DNA from 3 places in the Rhizobium sp. WYCCWR 11152 genome. Region 2 is predicted to be linked to each of the others. Evidence: predicted binding sites of a transcription regulator. Region 2 holds the regulator's gene; each other region holds the start of a gene.
The links. Region 2 encodes HrcA, which represses chaperone genes, less so after heat shock. Its sites were predicted from a motif close to GTTAGCACTCNCNNNNNGNGAGTGCTAAC; they were not measured.
Positions count from the first base shown of each region.

Region 1 (6,689 bases), on a different contig from region 2:
CCGCCCTCGCGGCCGCGGCCGAAATGGAAATCGAAGCCGGTGACGACTTCGGAGGCGCCGAGCCAATCCTTCAGGATCGAGTGGATGAAATCATCGGCCGAGCGCTGCGAGAACTCGTAGTCGAAAGGATATTCGATGACGGCGCTGAAGCCCAGCGTTTCCAGGATACGGGCCTTCAGCGGCGCCGGCGTCAGGCGGAAGACCGGTGTCTGCGGCCGGAAGACCGTGCGCGGATGCGGCTCGAAGGTCAGCACCAACGCGGGGATACCGCGCGCCTTGGAGATCTCGAGCGCCCGGTTCAGCACCGATTGATGGCCTCGGTGCACGCCGTCGAAATTGCCGATGGCAATGACGCCGCCCTTCAGATGGGCGGGTAGGGGTTCCCGGGTTTCATTGCGGTGGAAGACGGTCATCGGCTGGCTTCTCTTCATGCAAGGCGTGTCTCATGCAAGGCGGGGCATCCACCACTTCGGCGCGGCGTTTTCCCGTTCGAGATAGGCGTTGAGGATCGCCTCGTCGGTTTCACCGTTGAGAGTATATTCCTTAGCGTGGATACCGCCGCTGATGTAGAGGAGGTCGAGGCCGTAATTCAAGGCGCCGCGCACATCGGTCGGCATGCCATCGCCGATCGCCAGCACACGCTCGACCGGGAAATCGCCGCTAAGCTCGCGGGCAGCCGCTAGCGTCGCCTCGTAGATCGGCCGGTGCGGCTTGCCGGCGATGCGGGTGCTGCCGCCGAGCTGCTCGTAATAGGCGGCCATGGCGCCGGCGCAGGGGATGATGCGATGGCCACGCTCGACAATGAGGTCGGGATTGGCGCAGATCATCGGCACGTCGCGAGCTTTGAAATCGAGAAGCATATCGGTGTAGTCCTCCGGCTTCTCCGTCTCGTCGTCGAAAAAGCCGGTGCAGACGAGCGATAGCGCTTCGCCGGCCGGCCGGCGCTCGACGCCAATGCCTTCGAGAAGCGCCTTGTCGCGCTCGGGGCCGAGCAGAAAGACGGTCTTCGGCCCCTCTGCGATCAAACCGCGCGTGACGTCGCCCGAGGTGACGATCCTGTCATAGGCGCTGTCGGGAACGCCGATCTGGCGCAACTGCTCGACCACCTGCCAGGAAAGGCGCGGTGAATTGGTGATAAGGACAACGGCGAGGCCGCTTTCGCGTGCCGCTTCAAGGGCTGCGGCCGCCTTCGGGAACGGATCGACGCCGTTGTGAACGACGCCCCAGACATCGCAGAGCACCACATCATAGTGACCTGATATCTCCGAGAAGTTTTCTATCCGCTTGGCCATTCCGATTTCCCGATTTGCTTCAGTCACCGGTGACATTGCAAAGGCGCAAGGCGATGGCAAGGCATTTTCTTCGCTGCCGGACCAATGCGAGGAGCTTGAACGGCGATCCGGCGAAGCGGATGGGCAAAGGGTTTTGATGATTATCGCGAAGCGGCAGATCGCCGAGCGCGGACGAGTTCGGCAAAGTTCGGCAGCACCCGGGTTTCGGCCGCAATCTCGTACTATTCTCCAGCCTCTTCACAATTCCGGCACAAAAATTCGTGATTGCTCTCATTGACTCCTCTCGGAGCCATCCCTAAATGCTCGTCGCTAGCACTCACCGCAAGGGAGTGCTAACATCTATCCATGTGGGCCACTCCGGTCCGCGAATGTCATTCGATCGAGGGATTAGACAATGGCAAGCACCAACTTCCGCCCCCTTCACGACCGCGTCGTTGTTCGCCGCGTTGAGTCCGAAGCCAAGACCAAGGGCGGCATCATCATTCCCGATACCGCCAAGGAAAAGCCGCAGGAAGGCGAAATCGTCGCCGTCGGCTCCGGCGCGCGCGATGAGTCCGGCAAGGTCGTCGCACTCGACGTCAAGGCTGGCGACCGCATCCTGTTCGGCAAGTGGTCCGGCACCGAAGTCAAGATTGACGGCGAAGACCTTCTGATCATGAAGGAAGCCGACATCATGGGCATCATCGGCTGATCGGCCGACCTGCTTTCCCGAAATGGCTGACGGGCCTTTTGCCCGAACAACTCGAATTCAGGAGTTAAGAATATGGCATCTAAAGAAATCAAGTTTGGCCGCACCGCGCGCGAAAAGATGCTGCGCGGCGTCGACATTCTCGCCGATGCAGTGAAGGTCACGCTAGGCCCGAAGGGCCGTAACGTCATCATCGACAAGTCCTTCGGCGCTCCGCGCATTACCAAGGACGGCGTTTCCGTCGCCAAGGAAATCGAACTCGAAGACAAGTTCGAAAACATGGGCGCCCAGATGGTCCGCGAAGTTGCTTCGAAGACCAACGACATCGCCGGCGACGGCACCACGACGGCTACCGTTCTTGCCCAGGCGATCGTTCGCGAAGGCAACAAGGCCGTTGCAGCCGGTATGAACCCGATGGACCTGAAGCGCGGCATCGATCTTGCTGTCGCCGACGTCGTGAAGGATCTCCAGGCCAAGGCCAAGAAGATCTCGACTTCGGAAGAAGTTGCACAGGTCGGCACGATTTCGGCCAATGGCGACAAGCAGGTCGGCCTCGACATTGCTGAAGCCATGCAGAAAGTCGGCAACGAAGGCGTCATCACGGTTGAAGAAGCAAAGACCGCCGAAACCGAACTCGAAGTCGTCGAAGGCATGCAGTTCGACCGCGGCTACCTCAGCCCCTACTTCGTGACCAACCCGGAAAAGATGATCGCCGACCTCGAAGACGTCTTCATTCTCCTTCACGAGAAGAAGCTCTCGAACCTACAGTCGATGCTCCCGGTTCTCGAAGCTGTCGTCCAGACCGGCAAGCCGCTCCTCATCGTCGCTGAAGACGTCGAAGGCGAAGCTCTTGCTACGCTCGTCGTCAACAAGCTGCGCGGCGGCCTGAAGATTGCTGCCGTCAAGGCTCCTGGCTTCGGCGATCGCCGCAAGGCCATGCTCGAAGACATCGCCATCCTGACCGGCGGCACTGTCATCTCCGAAGACCTCGGCATCAAGCTCGAATCCGTCACGCTCGACATGCTCGGCCGTGCCAAGAAGGTTTCGATCTCCAAGGAAAACACGACGATCGTCGACGGTTCGGGCGCCAAGACCGACATCGAAGGCCGTGTTGCCCAGATCAAGGCGCAGATCGAAGAAACCACTTCGGACTACGACCGCGAGAAGCTGCAGGAACGTCTTGCCAAGCTCGCTGGCGGCGTTGCCGTCATCCGCGTCGGCGGCTCGACGGAAGTCGAAGTGAAGGAAAAGAAGGACCGCATCGACGACGCGCTCAACGCGACCCGCGCTGCTGTTCAGGAAGGCATCGTCCCCGGCGGCGGTATCGCTCTGCTCCGCTCCTCCACGAAGATCACCGTCAAGGGTGCAAACGACGACCAGGAAGCCGGCATCAACATCGTTCGCCGCGCCCTGCAGTCGCTCGTTCGTCAGATCGCTGAAAACGCAGGCGACGAAGCCTCGATCGTTGTCGGCAAGGTCCTCGACAAGAACGAAGACAACTACGGCTACAACGCCCAGACGTCCGAATATGGCGACATGATCGCCATGGGTATCGTCGACCCGCTCAAGGTCGTTCGCACGGCGCTGCAGAACGCTGCTTCTGTCGCATCGCTGCTGATCACCACCGAAGCCATGATTGCCGAACTGCCGAAGAAAGAATCGGCTGGCGGTGGCATGCCGGGCGGAATGGGCGGAATGGGCGGAATGGACATGATGTGATAGGCGAAAGCCATCACTGACTACCATTCCGGCATCCGGAACAGGAAGGGCGGCCCTCGGGTCGCCCTTTTCTTTTGACCAAAGCGATTCGACGTGCGGTAGGCCCGATTGGCATAGCCGATGAAACGTTTGCCCGGCTCTCTACTGCAGCCCCAGGCGCGAAGCTTGCGCCAGGCTTACGTTGCCCGCGTCTTTCTCCGCCCACCGACATGCGAGAGATCATTGAGTTGCGGCACGATTTCCGGCCTGACGCAGCGTGAAAACGTTTGCAACGCTCTCAAAGATGATCCTCCTGTGCCAATTCTGGCGAAATAGGCCGAAGATGCAGGCATCCTAAGAAATGAGGCCGATCCGAATACCCCTTAAAAAGCCGTTGCCGTTTATCCAAAAGCTCCTATAAATCCGCGCTGCAATTAAAGCGCGCCCGGCGATAATTTTTCGCCAATAGACGAGGCCGGAGCGCGGAAGGCGATACGTGAACGTTCGGCTTCGAAGGGCTCCGCTTACGGAGGCCAGATGGCCGTGGCAATCATCGCCGGATGAAGCGCGGACATCATGCCCGCTGCTGCGTGATCCTGTTTCTTTGTGTTTGCCGAGCGTGCGGCGGGAGCCGCATCCGAACGGGGGAACGCCTTGTTTAAGATCGCCAGAGCCAATGTAGCCGTACCTTTGACGCCCGGCTCGTTTGATGACGCCAATCAAAATCACGAGATGTTGGCGCAGTTTTCCGTTTCCGAAGCCTGGACTGGAGATTTTTCGAGCGGCATGCTCCGTCTCGGCGAATGGAGCGCGATGCTGCACGGCCTTGCCGCACGGGAATGCGGACTGCTCAGCCTGATCCGCTGCTATGATGCCAAGGACCGCAGCCACATATTGGAGTTGTTCGAGCAGGCGGCGACGCTCTGCTCCTCCTTCTGTTTTTCGACGACGATCATCATGCCGAACGGCTTTCGCCAGCCGCTCTTCTGCATGGGCGAGTCCAACGGTCTCGAGCAGAAATACAGCGGCAGCATGGTCGGCGTCTTCGTCTTTCCGCGATTCAAGCTGGAAGGCACAAAGCAGATCACAAGTCGGCGATAGGCCGGAAATCAAGATAAAAGGCCGCCTCGAGGGCGGCCTTCGTGCTTTCCAGCGATCCGTCCGTTACTCCGGCTTGACCGGTATGTTGAGGCCCCTGGCACTTGCCGGACGGGCGATGCAACGCTCCAGCCAATCCGAGACAGCGGGGAATTTCGCATATTCGAGCACCTCTCGGCCGCCATAGAAGATATCGGCGCCGCGAACCCAGGTGAAGGTGGTGATGTCGGCGATTGTATAGAGATCGCCCATGATCCACTGACGACCCTTCAGCCTGTCTTCGAGCACGCCGAGCAACCGTTTGGATTCATCGCGATATCGCTCGACCGGATAGGAATTGTTGGCGACCTTGTCGGCGGCGAATTTATGGAAATGTCCGAACTGGCCGAACATCGGGCCGATACCCGCCATCTGGAAAAACACCCATTGGATGGTTTCGTAGCGACCCGCGGCATCAGCAGGGATGAGCTTGCCGGTTTTTTCGGCGAGATAAAGCAGGATCGCGCCGGATTCGAAAAGGCCGATCGGCTTTCCGTCCGGGCCGTTCGGATCGATGATCGCCGGAATGCGGCCGTTCGGGTTGAGAGATTCGAACTCCGGCGACTTCTGCTCGTTGGCGGCGAAGGAAATATAATGCGGCTCATAGGCGAGGCCGAGCTCTTCGAGGGCGACCGAGACCTTGACCCCATTCGGCGTCTGCAGGGAATAGAGCTGGATGATGTCGGGATTTTTCGCCGGCCAGCGGGTCGTGATCGGAAATGCGGAAAGATCTGCCATCGGATTCTCCATGTTGGGCGCCGACCATAAGAGACCCGGCTTGGCAAAGGCAAGCGGGGGGCAGCTAATGCATGTCGCCCAAAAGTGTGCGGCGGTTTTGGGCCAACGACATGCATGACCACAAAAGATCTAAGCGCGTCGCATGAATCCGGTCGAACGCGGCGCGCTTTGGAGATCGTTCCATATTAGTGAACGAAGTGTCCCCTTTCGTTTATCTTTCCACAACGCAAGAAAAGAGCGACATAGAGGCATCCGAGGTCGAACCGGTGCCGGGGCACCAAGATCTCCAAAGTCCTTGAAACGGAGACAACGTCCATGTCGAACAACGTCATCATCCTGATTGCCCGTATTCTTCTTTCCTTCATGTTCATCCTTTCCGGCTTCATGAAGCTCACCGATCCTGCCGGTACTGCGGGCATGATCGCCGGTGCCGGCCTGCCGGCAGCAACCCTGCTGGCCTATGTCGCAGGCCTTTTCGAACTGCTGGCCGGCCTTGCGGTTCTCACAGGCTTCCAGGTCCGCATTGCCGGCTGGCTGCTCGCCGCCTTCTGTGTCTTCACGGGCATTGCCTTCCACCTGCCCTACGCGAGTGGCACGGAACTCGTGAACATTCTCAACCAGATCATGGTCATGAAGAATATCACGCTGGCCGGCGCGTACATACTGCTCGCCACCGTCGGTGCCGGTGCCTATTCGATCGACGCACGCCGCGGCGCCTACGCAGCCGCCTGATACCAGCAGACATCCTCCCATAAATGCGAAAACCCGCCGTCACCCGACGGCGGGTTTTCTTGTGCCTTGATGACGGGGATCAGAGGGCGGCGCGCACCGCGTCGATGATCGCCTGGACCGCCGGTTCGTCCGCATGGCTCTCCTTGCGGGCGCGCACGAGGCAGGCCTGCGAATGCAGGATGACGCCGTCCTGGAGCACCTTCAGGTGGTTGGCACGCAGCGTCGAGCCGGTGGAGGTGATATCGACGATGATATCGGCCGAGCCGGAGGCGGGAGCACCCTCGGTGGCGCCCAGGCTTTCGACGATGCGATAAAGCTGGATGCCGTGCTGGCTCGAAAAGAACTGCTGGGTCAGTCGCCAGTATTTGGTGGCGATGGCAAGGCGCCGGCCGTGGCGGGCGCGG
Region 1 covers NZ_JABFCP010000009.1:48,416-55,104, reverse strand. The annotation lists gene G9X67_RS15410 (bifunctional riboflavin kinase/FAD synthetase) at 1-413, opposite strand, end outside; gene G9X67_RS15405 (TIGR01459 family HAD-type hydrolase) at 444-1,292, opposite strand; gene G9X67_RS15400 (hypothetical protein) at 1,285-1,569, shown strand; gene groES (co-chaperone GroES) at 1,687-1,983, shown strand; gene groL (chaperonin GroEL) at 2,056-3,699, shown strand; gene G9X67_RS15385 (hypothetical protein) at 4,333-4,779, shown strand; gene G9X67_RS15380 (glutathione binding-like protein) at 4,843-5,553, opposite strand; gene G9X67_RS15375 (DoxX family protein) at 5,869-6,285, shown strand; gene hisG (ATP phosphoribosyltransferase) at 6,365-6,689, opposite strand, start outside.
Region 1: groES (co-chaperone GroES) is a predicted target of HrcA. The motif match lies at 1,601-1,629, and genes of this name have one in related genera.

Region 2 (6,689 bases):
CGGCTCCAAGGTCGACAACGACAACAAACCGAACTGAAGGCGCTGCGCCCTCACTTGCGACGCGTAGAGTTCCGCCGTTGGACCGGTTGCCAATAGCGCTCACGCGACTATTTTCTGTGCTGGCCAGCCTCCTCTCAATGGAAGAGAGAAAATGACCGGGAGCAAGTCATGTGCCGAAATATAAAACCCCTGTTCAATTTCGATCCGCCAGCGACGGACGACGAGATCCACGATGCCGCGCTCCAGTTCGTCCGCAAGGTGAGCGGAACGACCAAACCATCGAAGCGCAATGAGGTCGCATTCGAGCACGCGGTCAGTTCGATCGCGGCATGCGCCCGCGAGCTGCTCGATTCGCTGGAAACGTCTCAACCTCCTCGTGATCGCGAAGAGGTAGCGGCAAAGGCGCGCGCGAGAACGGCGGTCCGGTTCGCGTAAGAGAGCCCGTCAGGAGATCTCAATCAAGCCTCGAGTGGCCTACCTGACGGCTTTCGGCCCATACTCACCGTCGCACAATCTGCTAGAGCGATCTAATGTTGGCGACCAATCCGTACGAGTTTCGCAGAGCAACCCTGGATGATCTCGCTTTAATGAAGGCGTGGCGGTCGAACCCGCATGTCCTGGAATGGTGGGGTTCTGGTGAGCCGTATGGTGAAGCAGAACTGATTGACCCTCGGGTGGCTCGCTGGATCATTTCAATTAACGAACGACCATTTGCGTTCTTGCAGGACTACACGGTCCACGGATGGGAAGATCACCATTTTGCCAGCCTTCCCAAAGGGTCGCGGGGAATTGATCAATATATCGGAGACCCCCAAATGGTCGGCGTTGGACATGGTTCAGCGTTTATCGGAATGAGGATGCAGGCTCTTTTCGATGAGGGCGCACCTGTGATCGCGACCGATCCGCATCCAGACAATGAACGGGCGATAGCCGTCTATAAGAAGTTGGGGTTCGAACCGTCTGGACCACCCCAAGAGACCGGATGGGGTTTGATCTTACCAATGCTGGCGACGCGGTAAGCAGAATGGATGCAACAGCAGCAAAGTCTGCATAGTTGCCATAGCTCTATAAGGCTGGTGCAGTTGCTACCGAATCCTGGATTTTCAAAGTCATCGCACACAAGGCGTCGAAAGAGCTACGCACATATGTCGCGACATCCGTCCCGACCGCAGCGAAATCGAATAGAGCGACCGCGCACCGCAAGCAGTGAAACGTAGCAGACGGCCTTGACGGTCAGTGCAGGCTGACCGTCTTCAATTCGTCCTCGGCAGCCTTGAAGAAGGTGCTGGAGCGGTTGTCCGTCAAAAGGATCGGCGTGCCGTCGGCGCCGAAGAGTGCCCAGAGATCGACATTCGGATCGATATCCGGCGCCTCGGGAAAGCACTTGGCGACCTCATCGGTGCGCATTTTTCTGATATAGGCGACCTCGCCGTTGCCGATGTGGGCAAGCTCGGATTTGGTCAAGTGAGACGTGGCTTCTTTCATCAACATTCCTGTTCCTCCGGGAGAAGGGACCAACGGTTCGACAAACCGTTGTGCTACTGTGAGACCGAAATGTTAATTTTCTTGACCATGCGCGCGGGTTCCGGACGAATTAGATCGACGGAGAGCAGACCGTTCTTCAGGGCCGCACCCAGCACCTGCATGCCGTCGGCAAGAACGAAGGTGCGCTGGAACTGACGGGCGGCGATGCCGCGATAAAGATAGTCCCGCTCGCCGTGTTCGACCTGGCGGCCGCGGATCACAAGCTGGTTCTCCTCAATGGAGACATCGAGTTCCTCCTCGCTGAAGCCGGCCACGGCAAGGGTAATGCGCAGACGTTCCGGCGCGCCGGTGTCGGCGGCGATGCGTTCGATATTATAGGGCGGATATCCGTCACTCGCCTTGGAAATGCGCTCCAGCGTCTTTTCCATGGCATCGAAACCCAGAAGCAGCGGGCTGGCGAAAGGGGTAATGCGGCTCATCTCTTTTCAAGTCCTTGATGCAAGCGACCATCCCGGACCTTAAGGGCAGCATCCGGATGCCGCTAATATGGGGAGAGGAGCCCGACGCTGCAAGGCATGGGGCGCGACGTGCCGGCGTCGGCCTCTCAATTTAAGGCGGTGGCGTCAGGCTCTTTCCTTGACAAAGCGTCTGCTGCCTCGCATCAAAACATGCCCGCGCGGAATGTGCTGATTTGTGACGGGACGTGAAGAAATCGGTGCATGCCCGATAACACGCAGTGCGAGGATGGAACGATCGGAATGGCAAGCGCAAGAAAGATCATCATCGACACGGATCCCGGCCAGGACGACGCGGCCGCCATCATGCTTGCCTTCGGCAGTCCCGATGAGCTGGAGGTTCTGGGGATCACCACGGTCGCCGGCAACGTGCCGCTTTCGCTCACCAGCCGCAATGCGCGGATCGTCTGCGAGCTCTGCGGCCGGACGGAGACCAAGGTTTTCGCCGGCGCCGACGCACCGATCGCCCGCAAGCTGGTGACGGCCGAACATGTGCACGGCAAGACCGGCCTCGACGGTCCTGATCTCAGCGAACCGACGATGGCGCTGCAGCCCGGCCATGCCGTCGACTTCATTATCGAGACGCTGCGCCGCGAGCCGGAAGGCACGGTGACGCTGTGTACGCTCGGGCCGCTCACCAATATCGGCATGGCCTTCCAGAAGGCGCCCGACATCGTCCCCCGCATCCGCGAGCTGGTGATGATGGGCGGCGGCTTCTTCGAGGGCGGCAACATCACGCCGGCAGCCGAATTCAACATCTATGTCGATCCCGAGGCCGCCGATATTGTCTTCCGCTCAGGCGTTCCGATCGTGATGATGCCGCTTGACGTGACGCATCAATTGCTGACCCGCAAGGACCGGGTGAAGCGCATGGCCGAAATCGGCACGGCGCCGGCAAAGGCCATGGTCGAGATGCTGGAATTCTTCGAGCGGTTCGACATCGAGAAATACGGTTCCGACGGCGGACCGCTGCACGACCCGACCGTTGTCGCCTACCTGCTGAAGCAGGAGCTTTTCCAGGGCCGGGACTGCAATGTCGAGATCGAGGTCCAGTCCGAACTTACCGTCGGCATGACGGTCGTCGACTGGTGGCACGTGACCGAGCGCAAGCGCAATGCCAGGGTCATGCGCCATGTCGATGCGGACGGCTTCTTCGATCTGCTGATCGAACGCTTCGCCCGCATCTAAAACTTCGATTTCCCTTCCTCGCGAGGAGGAAAGGAAACGATCTCAGGCGTCTTTTTCGTCGAAGACAGAGTTGGTTTCGGCTTCGGCCGGCTTCGGACCGCCCTTGGCGACACCGACCATGGCCGGGCGCAGCACGCGCTCGCCAATGGTGAAGCCGGCCTGCACGACCTGGACGACCGTGTTATTCGGCACGTCCGGGTTCGGCACCTCGAACATCGCCTGATGGAAATTCGGATCGAACTTCTGGCCGACCGGCTCCAGCTTGCGAACGCCATGGCGCTCGAGAGCCGACAGCATGGCGCGCTCGGTCATCTCGACACCCTCGATCAGCGTGCTCAGGCCGGCATCGGCCGCAGCCCTGGTCTCCGGAGGGATGGCATCGAGCGCGCGACGCAGATTGTCGGACACGGCGAGCATGTCGCGCGCAAAGCCGGCGACGGAATAGGACTTGGCATCCTTCACTTCGCGCTCGGTGCGGCGGCGCAGATTGTCCATCTCGGCAGCAAGGCGCAGATAGCGGTCACGCAGTTCGCCGTTTTCGGCTTTCAGAAGCTCGATCGGGTCCGGCTGGGCGGGCTCTTGCTGCGCAGTTTCGTTCTCGACGTAGGCGGCAGCGTCGGCTGCGGCATCGGCCGCAGTTGCGTCAGGTCCGTTTTTCGTCGTGTCATCGGTCATGACGGTCTCCGGTTGGTGTCTTCAGATGCGCCCGATATCGAGGTTTGACCGAAAAAAATCAAGTCTGCGTGACAAAGAAGCGAAAATTCCGCGTGACTGATAGCTGCGCGTCAAAGCTGATTGCGCGAAAGGCGGGAGACGAGCTGGGCTGTGTAGTCCACCATCGGCACGATGCGCGAATAATTGAGCCGCGTCGGGCCGATGACGCCGACGGCACCGACGATGCGATCGTCGTCGTCACGATAGGGCGCGACGATGAGCGACGAGCCGGACAGCGAGAAGAGCTTGTTTTCCGAACCGATGAAGATGCGCACGCCCGAACCGCTTTCGGCGAGATTGAGGATCTCGATCAGGCTGTCCTTCTTCTCGAGATCGTCGAACAGCAGGCGCAGCCGGTCGAGATCCTCGGCGCCGGCGAGGCCTTCGAGCAGGTTGGCGCGGCCGCGGATGATCAGCTGCGTGGGCTTTCCCTCGTCCGGGCTGCCGGCCCAGACAGCAATGCCGCGCTCGACCAGATCGCGTGACAGGGCATCGAGCTCGTGACGGACGTCGTCCTTCAACCGGCTTAACTGTTTGCGAAGCTCCGGCAGGGTCTGGCCGGACATATGGGCATTGAGAAAATTCGCAGCTTCCGTCAGCTGCGAGGAGGTGACGCCCGCCGGCAGCTCGATGATGCGATTTTCCACCTGATCATGGTCGCCGACGAGCACGGCCAGCGCCTTTGTCGGTTCGAGCCGGATGAACTCGACATGTTTCAGCACCGGATCGCTTTTCGAGGTGATGACGAGGCCGGCGCCGCGCGAAATGCCGGATAACATGCGGCTTGCCTCGTTCATCATCGATTCGACGGGATTGCCGCCACTTTCGACCCGCACCTGGCGGTCGATGTTGGCGCGCTCCTCGGCCGAGAGATCGCCGACCTGCATGAAGGCGTCGACGAAGAAGCGCAGGCCGATCTGGGTCGGCAACCGGCCGGCGCTGACATGCGGCGAATAGATCAGGCCGAGCTCTTCGAGATCGCTCATGACATTGCGCACCGAGGCCGGCGACAGCGACATCGGCAGGATACGGGACAGGTTGCGTGAACCGAGCGGCTCGCCGCTTTCCAGATAACCTTCGACGATGCGACGAAAAATTTCCCTGGAGCGCTCGTCCAGCGCAGCTACGGCATCCGAAACCGACGTCGACCTGATGCCCATGAAGCTTTCGAACCCGTGCTGATGATACTTCCCGAAAAGTAAGTCAAACTCACACCCGTGGCAAAAGGGAATTTGCAAATGAGCGCCGCCAATCGTAGAAGCGGTCAAATAAACCCCAGGAGATAAGAATGCGGCCTTCAGGCAGAAAAATCGACCAGATGCGCAAGGTCTCGTTCGAGCGCAATTTTTCCAAGCATGCGGAAGGCTCCTGCCTGGTGAAGTTCGGCGACACGCATGTGCTCTGCACGGCGAGCCTCGAAGAAAAGACGCCGCCATGGCTGCGCAATACCGGCAAGGGCTGGGTCACGGCCGAATACGGCATGCTGCCGCGGGCGACCGGCGAACGCATGAAGCGCGAAGCCGCCGCCGGCAAGCAGGGCGGCCGCACCCAGGAAATCCAGCGGCTGATCGGTCGGTCGCTGCGCGCCGTCGTCGACCTGCAGGCGCTCGGCGAGCGGCAGATCACGCTCGATTGCGACGTCATCCAGGCCGATGGCGGCACGCGGACCGCCTCGATCACCGGTGGCTGGATCGCGCTTTACGACTGCCTGAAATGGATGGAAAGCCGCAACATGATCAAGGTCGACCGGGTCCTCAAGGATCACGTCGCCGCCATCTCCTGCGGTATCTTCGCCAGCCAGCCGGTGATCGATCTCGATTACCTCGAGGATTCCTCGGCCGAGACCGATGCGAATTTCGTCATGACGGGCACCGGCGGGATCGTCGAGATCCAGGGCACGGCCGAAGGCACGCCGTTCAGCGAGGGCGAATTCACCTCGCTGATGCAGCTTGCCAGGAACGGCATCGGCGAACTCGTGGCGCTGCAGAAGCAAGCCGTCGAAGGATGAACCCCATGCTGGAAGGCATGTTGGAAACAGCGCTCTATGCGCGGGATCTCGATAAGGCCGAGACGTTCTACGAAGACGTTCTCGGGCTTGAAAAGATCGCCCGCGCCGCCAACCGGCATGTCTTCTTCCGCTGCGGTCCGGGCGTTCTCCTGATCTTCAATCCCGAGGAAACGGTAAAGCCGCCAGCGTCTGAAGCACTGCAGGTGCCGCCGCACGGCACGAGCGGCCAGGGCCATGCCTGTTTCCGGGTGTCCGGCCGCAATATCGATGCCATGGCCGAGCGGCTGACCGCGGCGGGCGTTGCGATCGAATCCGAAGTGCACTGGCCGAACGGCGGCCGTTCGATCTATTTCCGCGATCCTGATGGCAACAGCCTGGAATGCGCGGAGGCTAAAATCTGGGGCATCGAACAGGATATCTGAATGCGCAAGCTTGAAACGAAGACCATCGTCGTCGCCAGCCACAATGCCGGCAAGATCCGCGAGATCCAGGAATTGATCGGGCCGCTCGGCTTCACCGCCAAATCGGCCGCCGAGCTGAATTTCGTCGAACCGGATGAGACGGGCACGAGCTTCGAGGAGAATGCGACGATCAAGGCGGTCGCCTCGGCCAATGCCGCCGGCATGCCGGCGCTGTCGGACGATTCCGGGCTGGTGGTCGATGCACTCGGCGGCGATCCCGGTGTCTACACCGCCAATTGGGCGGAGAGGGCAGACGGCACGCGCGATTTCGACATGGCGATGGCCAAGGTGGAAAAGGCGCTGCAGGACGCGGGCGCG
Region 2 covers NZ_JABFCP010000011.1:446,867-453,555, forward strand. The annotation lists gene G9X67_RS23760 (DUF2277 domain-containing protein) at 169-435, shown strand; gene G9X67_RS23765 (GNAT family N-acetyltransferase) at 531-1,019, shown strand; gene G9X67_RS23770 (DUF1150 family protein) at 1,234-1,491, opposite strand; gene G9X67_RS23775 (Hsp20 family protein) at 1,539-1,964, opposite strand; gene G9X67_RS23780 (nucleoside hydrolase) at 2,244-3,188, shown strand; gene grpE (nucleotide exchange factor GrpE) at 3,231-3,863, opposite strand; gene hrcA (heat-inducible transcriptional repressor HrcA) at 3,974-5,062, opposite strand; gene rph (ribonuclease PH) at 5,191-5,910, shown strand; gene G9X67_RS23800 (VOC family protein) at 5,907-6,332, shown strand; gene rdgB (RdgB/HAM1 family non-canonical purine NTP pyrophosphatase) at 6,333-6,689, shown strand, end outside.

Region 3 (6,689 bases), on a different contig from region 2:
AGGGCTACCCGCTGGCAGTGCTCGAAGTACGGCCGGCCGGTTTTGTCCGCCTTACCTTCATGGGCCGTAAGAGCGATCTGGATGGCATGGTCGAGATGCTGCATGGCGATTATGGCCCTTTGGTTTTTCTAATCTTCCGCGGGTAAGGCTTTTCGCCCGTCGTCATCTCGATGTCAGGGGCGGGAGCCACGGCGGCCTGGACAGGCCTCGCCCGCCGCCGATCGAGATCGCCACTCTCACCGGCGCCTTGAAGTAGCGCCGCATCATCCCTGTCGTCTTCATCGAGCAGATTCTGCAGCGTTTCATTCTCATCGTCGCCCGACAGTTCGTCGCAGGCTTGAAGCCAATGGCGCTGGTCGGCGCCATCCGGGCGGCCCTCGGCCTCCCAGATTTCGTAGGCGCGCTGGCGTATCTGCTCGTGCTTGTCTATCGCCATGATCTCCTCCAAGCGCACTGGGATGAGCCCTCCGAAGAGCGGCCCGGCCGCCTATCAGGGCGTGTTGATGGTTGGAAGAAAATCCTCCACCTGTTTGCGTTGATCCTCTGGAAGCGTCTCCACCCGTTCCTTCCAGAACCGCTCGGCCTTGGGTGGATCCTCATCCCATTGGCGAACATCGGTGATGTTGTCGTCGATCATGGACCGGCGGTGGCCGCCGAGGCTGAGATATTCTTTCGCAAGCTTCAGGCTCGGGGTTTCCGTGTCGCTATCGCGATCTGATGCCGAACTCGCGTTGCGCCGGGCATTTTCCAATGCTCTCTTGCGATCGGTCTCGGCTCGCTCCGTATCGGCGGAACGCGCGTCATCTGTTCCGCTCTCGGGCGGCACGCTGGATTTGAAAGTCGTCATGGATCACCTTTCGATGTTGTGATCCAATAACCTTCGCAAGCAGTGAGAGTTCCGCATGGGTGGCGATTGATTTGAGCGGGCGATCGAGGCGGAGCCACACAGCCTGCGCTCAATGGACGGCCATACTCACCATCCGATAGGGGTGCACGGCTTCGAATTGCGAGATCATCGCCGTTGCCTGCTGCAATACGAGCTCGGCATTTTCCGGATCGTCACGGGCGAGCTCATCGGCGTTGCCGCGGATCGCTTCGGCCATGTTGTTGGAGAGTGCGGCAAAGTGCGTGTTGCCTTCGACAAAAGCCTCACGCGCCGTGTCCTCCAGCGTACGAGCGATATCGACGAGGATTTCCTCGCGTTCCTCGATACTGAGGTCTTTAATTAAATTGGCCTTCTCTTCCATGTCACTCACTCCAAAAAGACGTGGGACGATGACCGAGCTCATCAAGCCTCGGTCACCAAAAAGCTGGGAACGCCGAAATCCGAATTCAAGCCTCAATGCAACTCGAACTCGCTTCGACACAGCGCCATCCGCCTTACCATTCGAACGCAGGAGCCGATTTTCTGTTCCCTGCAGGGCGTTGGCACTCATTGGCAGGGAGTGCCAATTTTTCTTCCGTCGCCTCTTGAATTGCAAACCCGTCGAACCAAATCATTCTCGCAAGGCTCGCGCGCGAGCCCTGCGTACCCGCCCGGATTGGTCATCCGGTCCGGCTAGGGACACCGTCATCACTGTTTGTCGATGGAGGAAGACATGTCGTTCCGACCGCTTCATGACCGCATTCTCGTCCGCCGGGTCGATTCAGAGGAAAAGACCAAGGGCGGCATCATCATTCCCGACACCGCCAAGGAAAAGCCGCAGGAAGGCGAGGTCATCGCCGTCGGCCCCGGCGCACGCAACGAGGCCGGCCAGATCCAGGCGCTCGACGTCACGCCCGGCGATCGCATCCTGTTCGGCAAATGGTCCGGCACCGAGATCAAGATCAATGGCGAAGACCTGCTGATCATGAAGGAAAGCGACGTGATGGGCATTATCGAAACCCAGGGCGAAAAGAAGCAGGCCGCCTGAGATTCCTGCGGACATCAGTCGACGCTGGAGCGCTTCAGCTTTTCATGGAAACGCAAAACCGCTCCAACCTCTTATTTCTGACGCAGTTCCGAACGGAAAACCGCGTTGCACTTTTCCTGGAACTGCTCTGGCTGCCTATGAAGGAGTGAGGACATGGCTGCTAAAGAAATCAAATTCAGCACCGAAGCCCGCGAGAAGATGCTGCGTGGCGTCGACATTTTGGCCAACGCGGTGAAGGCGACCCTCGGCCCGAAAGGCCGCAACGTCGTTATCGAAAGATCTTTCGGCGCCCCGCGCATCACCAAGGACGGCGTTTCGGTCGCCAAGGAAATCGAACTCGAAGACAAGTTCGAAAACATGGGCGCCCAGATGGTCCGCGAAGTTGCTTCGAAGACCAGCGACGTCGCCGGCGACGGCACCACGACGGCAACGGTGCTGGCCCAGGCGATCGTCAAGGAGGGCGCCAAGGCGGTCACGTCGGGCATGAACCCGATGGACCTGAAACGCGGCATCGATCTTGCGGTCGCCGCCATCGTCGCGGAACTGAAGGCCAACGCCCGCAAGATCTCCAACAATTCCGAAATCGCCCAGGTCGGCACAATCTCCGCCAATGGCGATGCCGAAATCGGCCGCTTTTTAGCGGAAGCCATGGAAAAGGTCGGCAATGATGGCGTCATCACTGTCGAAGAAGCCAAGACCGCAGAAACCGAACTCGAAGTCGTCGAAGGCATGCAGTTCGATCGCGGCTATCTCAGCCCCTACTTCGTCACCAATGCCGACAAGATGCGGGTCGAGTTCGAAGAACCTTATATCCTCATCCACGAGAAGAAGCTCTCGAACCTGCAGTCGATGCTGCCGGTTCTCGAAGCCGTCGTCCAATCCAGCAAGCCACTGCTTATCATCGCTGAAGACGTCGAAGGCGAAGCCCTCGCGACGCTCGTCGTCAACAAGCTGCGTGGCGGCCTCAAGATCGCTGCCGTCAAGGCGCCCGGCTTCGGCGACCGCCGCAAGGCCATGCTCGAAGACATCGCCATCCTGACCGCCGGCACCGTCATCTCCGAAGATCTCGGCATCAAGCTCGAATCCGTCACGCTCGATATGCTCGGCCGTGCGAAGAAGGTGTCGATCGAGAAGGAAAACACCACGATCGTCGACGGTTCGGGCGCCAAGACCGACATCGAAGGCCGTGTTGCCCAGATCAAGGCGCAGATCGAAGAAACCACTTCGGACTACGACCGCGAGAAGCTGCAGGAGCGCCTTGCCAAGCTGGCCGGCGGCGTTGCCGTCATCCGTGTCGGCGGCTCGACGGAAGTCGAAGTGAAGGAAAAGAAGGACCGCGTCGACGACGCGCTTCATGCAACCCGCGCGGCGGTTGAGGAAGGCATTCTGCCGGGCGGCGGCGTGGCGCTGCTGCGCGCCGTCAAGGCGCTCGACAATATCAAGACCGCCAATGGCGACCAGCGCGTCGGTGTCGACATCGTTCGCCGCGCGGTCGAGGCGCCGGCTCGCCAGATTGCCGAAAACGCCGGCGCGGAAGGCTCGGTCATCGTCGGCAAGCTGCGTGAGAAGAGCGAGTTTTCCTACGGCTGGAACGCTCAGACTGGCGAATATGGCGACCTCTATGCACAGGGAGTCATCGATCCGGCCAAAGTGGTTCGCACCGCGCTGCAGGATGCGGCCTCCATCGCCGGTCTTCTCGTCACGACGGAAGCCATGATCGCCGAGAAACCCAAGAAGGACGCGCCGCCGCCAATGCCCGCCGGCCCCGGCATGGACTTCTAAGGCGTTTGCCGGCCCGCCGGCCTCGCTGGGCGGGCCTTATCTGAGGGAATAGAGATGGTTCAAACGATCAGAAACCGATCGCAGGTACCGCTGGACTCCCGCGATCTTGAAATCTGCCAGCGGGTCTTCGACAAGATCAGATCCGAATACCAGGTGGAAAAGGACAGCGACGAAGCCGAACGAACGGCGAGCATCATCATCGAGCTTTACCGGCAGGGCGTGCGCGACCCCAATCACCTGCAGTCGATGGTCGAGGCGGCCCGCGGCCTCTTCGAAACGACCGAGCGCCCGCCTACTGCTCCGGGAATTTGACCATGGTGCCGCCGCCGGTTGCCTGGTCCGTCGGGAAGACTTCAATTCGGGCGACGTCGACGAAGACGGGAAGCTCGATGGCGTTGGAGATGATCGAGGCGATGTGAGAAGGCTGGATCGGACGGTAGCCGTCATATAGCAGTGACCGCGCCTGGTTACCTGCTATTGCAGTTCGATAAAGCTCCGTCTGGACGCGGCCCGGCACCACCTCCGTCACACGCACCGAGGTCCCGAGCAGGTCGCAGCGCAAATTGTCGCAAAACAGGCTGAGCCCGGCCTTCGAGGGGCCGTAGGCGGCCATGTTCGGATAGGGCGCCTGACCGCCGCTCGAACCGATATAGATCAGGTGGCCGCGCTTTCGCTCGACCATAGCAGGCAGGAATGCGCGGGTCAGATGCATCGGCGCCTTGAGATTGATGTCGATCATGGCATCGATCTCGGACGGTTCGATCTCGTTGAATGTCGCCCGTGTCGAGAGAATGCCGGCATTGTTGATCAGGATATCGACGTCTGTTCCGTGAAGCTGCCTGACGATTTCCGCGGTATCGCGTACATCGGCACGGACCGGCTTCGCCCCGCTTTCCCGCGCGAGTTCCTCAAGAGCCTCGGCGTTTCGGCCAACGGCATAGACCGTCAGCCCCATCTCGCGCAGCTTGCTGACGGTGGCGCGACCGATGCCGCTCGTCGCACCGGTGACCACGGCGACCCGATAGGGCAGCGGCTCAGACATAGATATAGCCTCCGCTGACGACGACGTTTTCGCCGGTGGCATAGGTGTTGCGGCTCGATGCCATCATGACGATCCACTCCGCCATTTCGACCGGCTCGGCCGCGCGGCCAAGCGCGCTGGCCTTGGCCAGTTCCGGAAGGAATCCCAGCTCCTTGGCGCGATCCGTGGCGAAGCCGGCAGGAGCGACGGAATTGACAAGGATCTGGTCCTTGGCGCATTCCTGGGCAAAGGATTTCGTCAGGCTGACGACAGCCGCCTTGGTTGCGGCATAATGCGCATTCTGGGGATGGGCCTTGAAAGCATCGACCGAGGTCACGTTGACGATCCGCCCGGTAACCGCAGGCGCGTTCACGTGCTGGCGCATATGAAGAACGGCGGCCACCATCATATGATAGGTACCCTTCACGTTGATCGCATTTTCGAGGTCCCATTCCTCGTCGGTGATCTCGAGGATAGGGCGTCTCGGATAGATGGCAGCGCTGTTGACGAGCACGTGGATCCGACCGAGCTTGCCGGCGATCTCGTTAAACCCGCGATGAGCCGTTTCCGCCCGGGAAATGTCAGCAACCGCGGTTGCGACCTCGGCGCCGAGCGCGGCAAGCGCCTCGGCCGAAGAGGCAAGCAACTGCTCATTACGATCGATGAGCCCGATCCTGGTCGCCCCATGCGAGATCATCAGTTTGGCCGTCGTCAATCCGAGCCCGGAAGCGCCGCCGACGATGATTGCGGTCTGGTTCTTCAAAGTTCCACCTCAGTGTTTTGCGTTGCACCGCTGGCATTGTATGTTATCACTTATATGCCAACTTCGATAAAGCTCAAGTGCATTCTGAAGGTCTCGACATGATTCCACGCCTCCGGCCGAACGGTTCAATCCCCCTTCCCGCTGCGGGATTCTTCCAGCGGCTCATCGAGGCGGGGTTCGGTGGCGACATCGAAAGCGGCGCGGCGAGCCGGACCGTTTTTTCGACCGACAATTCCATTTATCAGGTCGAGCCGGCCGGTATCCTTTTCCCCAGAGGCGTCGAAGACCTGCAGATTACGGCGGCCGTGCTGTCGGAGCCGGCTTTTCTGGGGATCACCGTCGCGCCGCGCGGCGGCGGAACCGGCACGAACGGTCAATCCCTCACCTCAGGCATCGTCGTCGACTGTTCGCGACATATGAATTCCATTCTCGAAATCGACCCGATCAGGAGAATTGCTCGGGTCCAGGCGGGCGTGGTCAAGGATCAGCTGAACCAAGCGTTGAAGCCCTACGGCCTGTTTTTTGCGCCTGAACTCTCCACCTCCAATCGCGCTACCATCGGCGGCATGGTCTCCACCGATGCCTGCGGCCAGGGTTCATGCCTCTACGGCAAGACCAGCAACCATGTGCTGGGATTGCGCATCGTGCTCGCGGATGGAACCGACTGGTGGTCGCGCCCGCTCGATGAAGCGGCGCTCGAAGAGATCGTCGCGCGTGAGGACAGCGTCGGTGAGATCCACAGGACGGTCGACCGAATCGCGCGTGAAAAACGCGACCGGATCGCCGAGATTTTTCCGAAACTCAATCGCTATATGACCGGTTACGATCTCGCTCACATCCGGCGCAGCGACGGACGCTTTGACCTCAATGCCATTCTCTGCGGCTCGGAGGGAACGCTGGCGATGATCGCCGAAGCGGAACTTAACCTTCTACCGATTCCAGCCCATGCGGCGCTGATCAACATTCGTTACGGGGACTTCAACACGGCATTGGAGGATGCCCGCACGCTTGTCGTGCTGAATGTCGCCTCGGTGGAAACGGTCGATGAGAAAGTTCTAGGCCTCGCCAGGGGCGACATCGTCTGGACGGGCATTGCCCGCTTTTTTCCCGACGATGCAGGCCGAACCACGAACGGCATCAATATTGCGGAAGTGCTCGCCGACGATGAAGCCGAACTCGAACGCAAACTGGCCGAGGTGACCGCCGCGCT
Region 3 covers NZ_JABFCP010000024.1:282,955-289,643, forward strand. The annotation lists gene G9X67_RS31670 (HD domain-containing protein) at 1-104, opposite strand, end outside; gene G9X67_RS31675 (DUF2934 domain-containing protein) at 110-436, opposite strand; gene G9X67_RS31680 (hypothetical protein) at 491-847, opposite strand; gene G9X67_RS31685 (hypothetical protein) at 957-1,247, opposite strand; gene G9X67_RS31690 (co-chaperone GroES) at 1,599-1,913, shown strand; gene groL (chaperonin GroEL) at 2,067-3,695, shown strand; gene G9X67_RS31700 (hypothetical protein) at 3,750-4,007, shown strand; gene G9X67_RS31705 (SDR family oxidoreductase) at 3,988-4,737, opposite strand; gene G9X67_RS31710 (SDR family oxidoreductase) at 4,730-5,479, opposite strand; gene G9X67_RS31715 (FAD-binding and (Fe-S)-binding domain-containing protein) at 5,578-6,689, shown strand, end outside.
Region 3: G9X67_RS31690 (co-chaperone GroES) is a predicted target of HrcA. The motif match lies at 1,425-1,453, and genes of this name have one in related genera.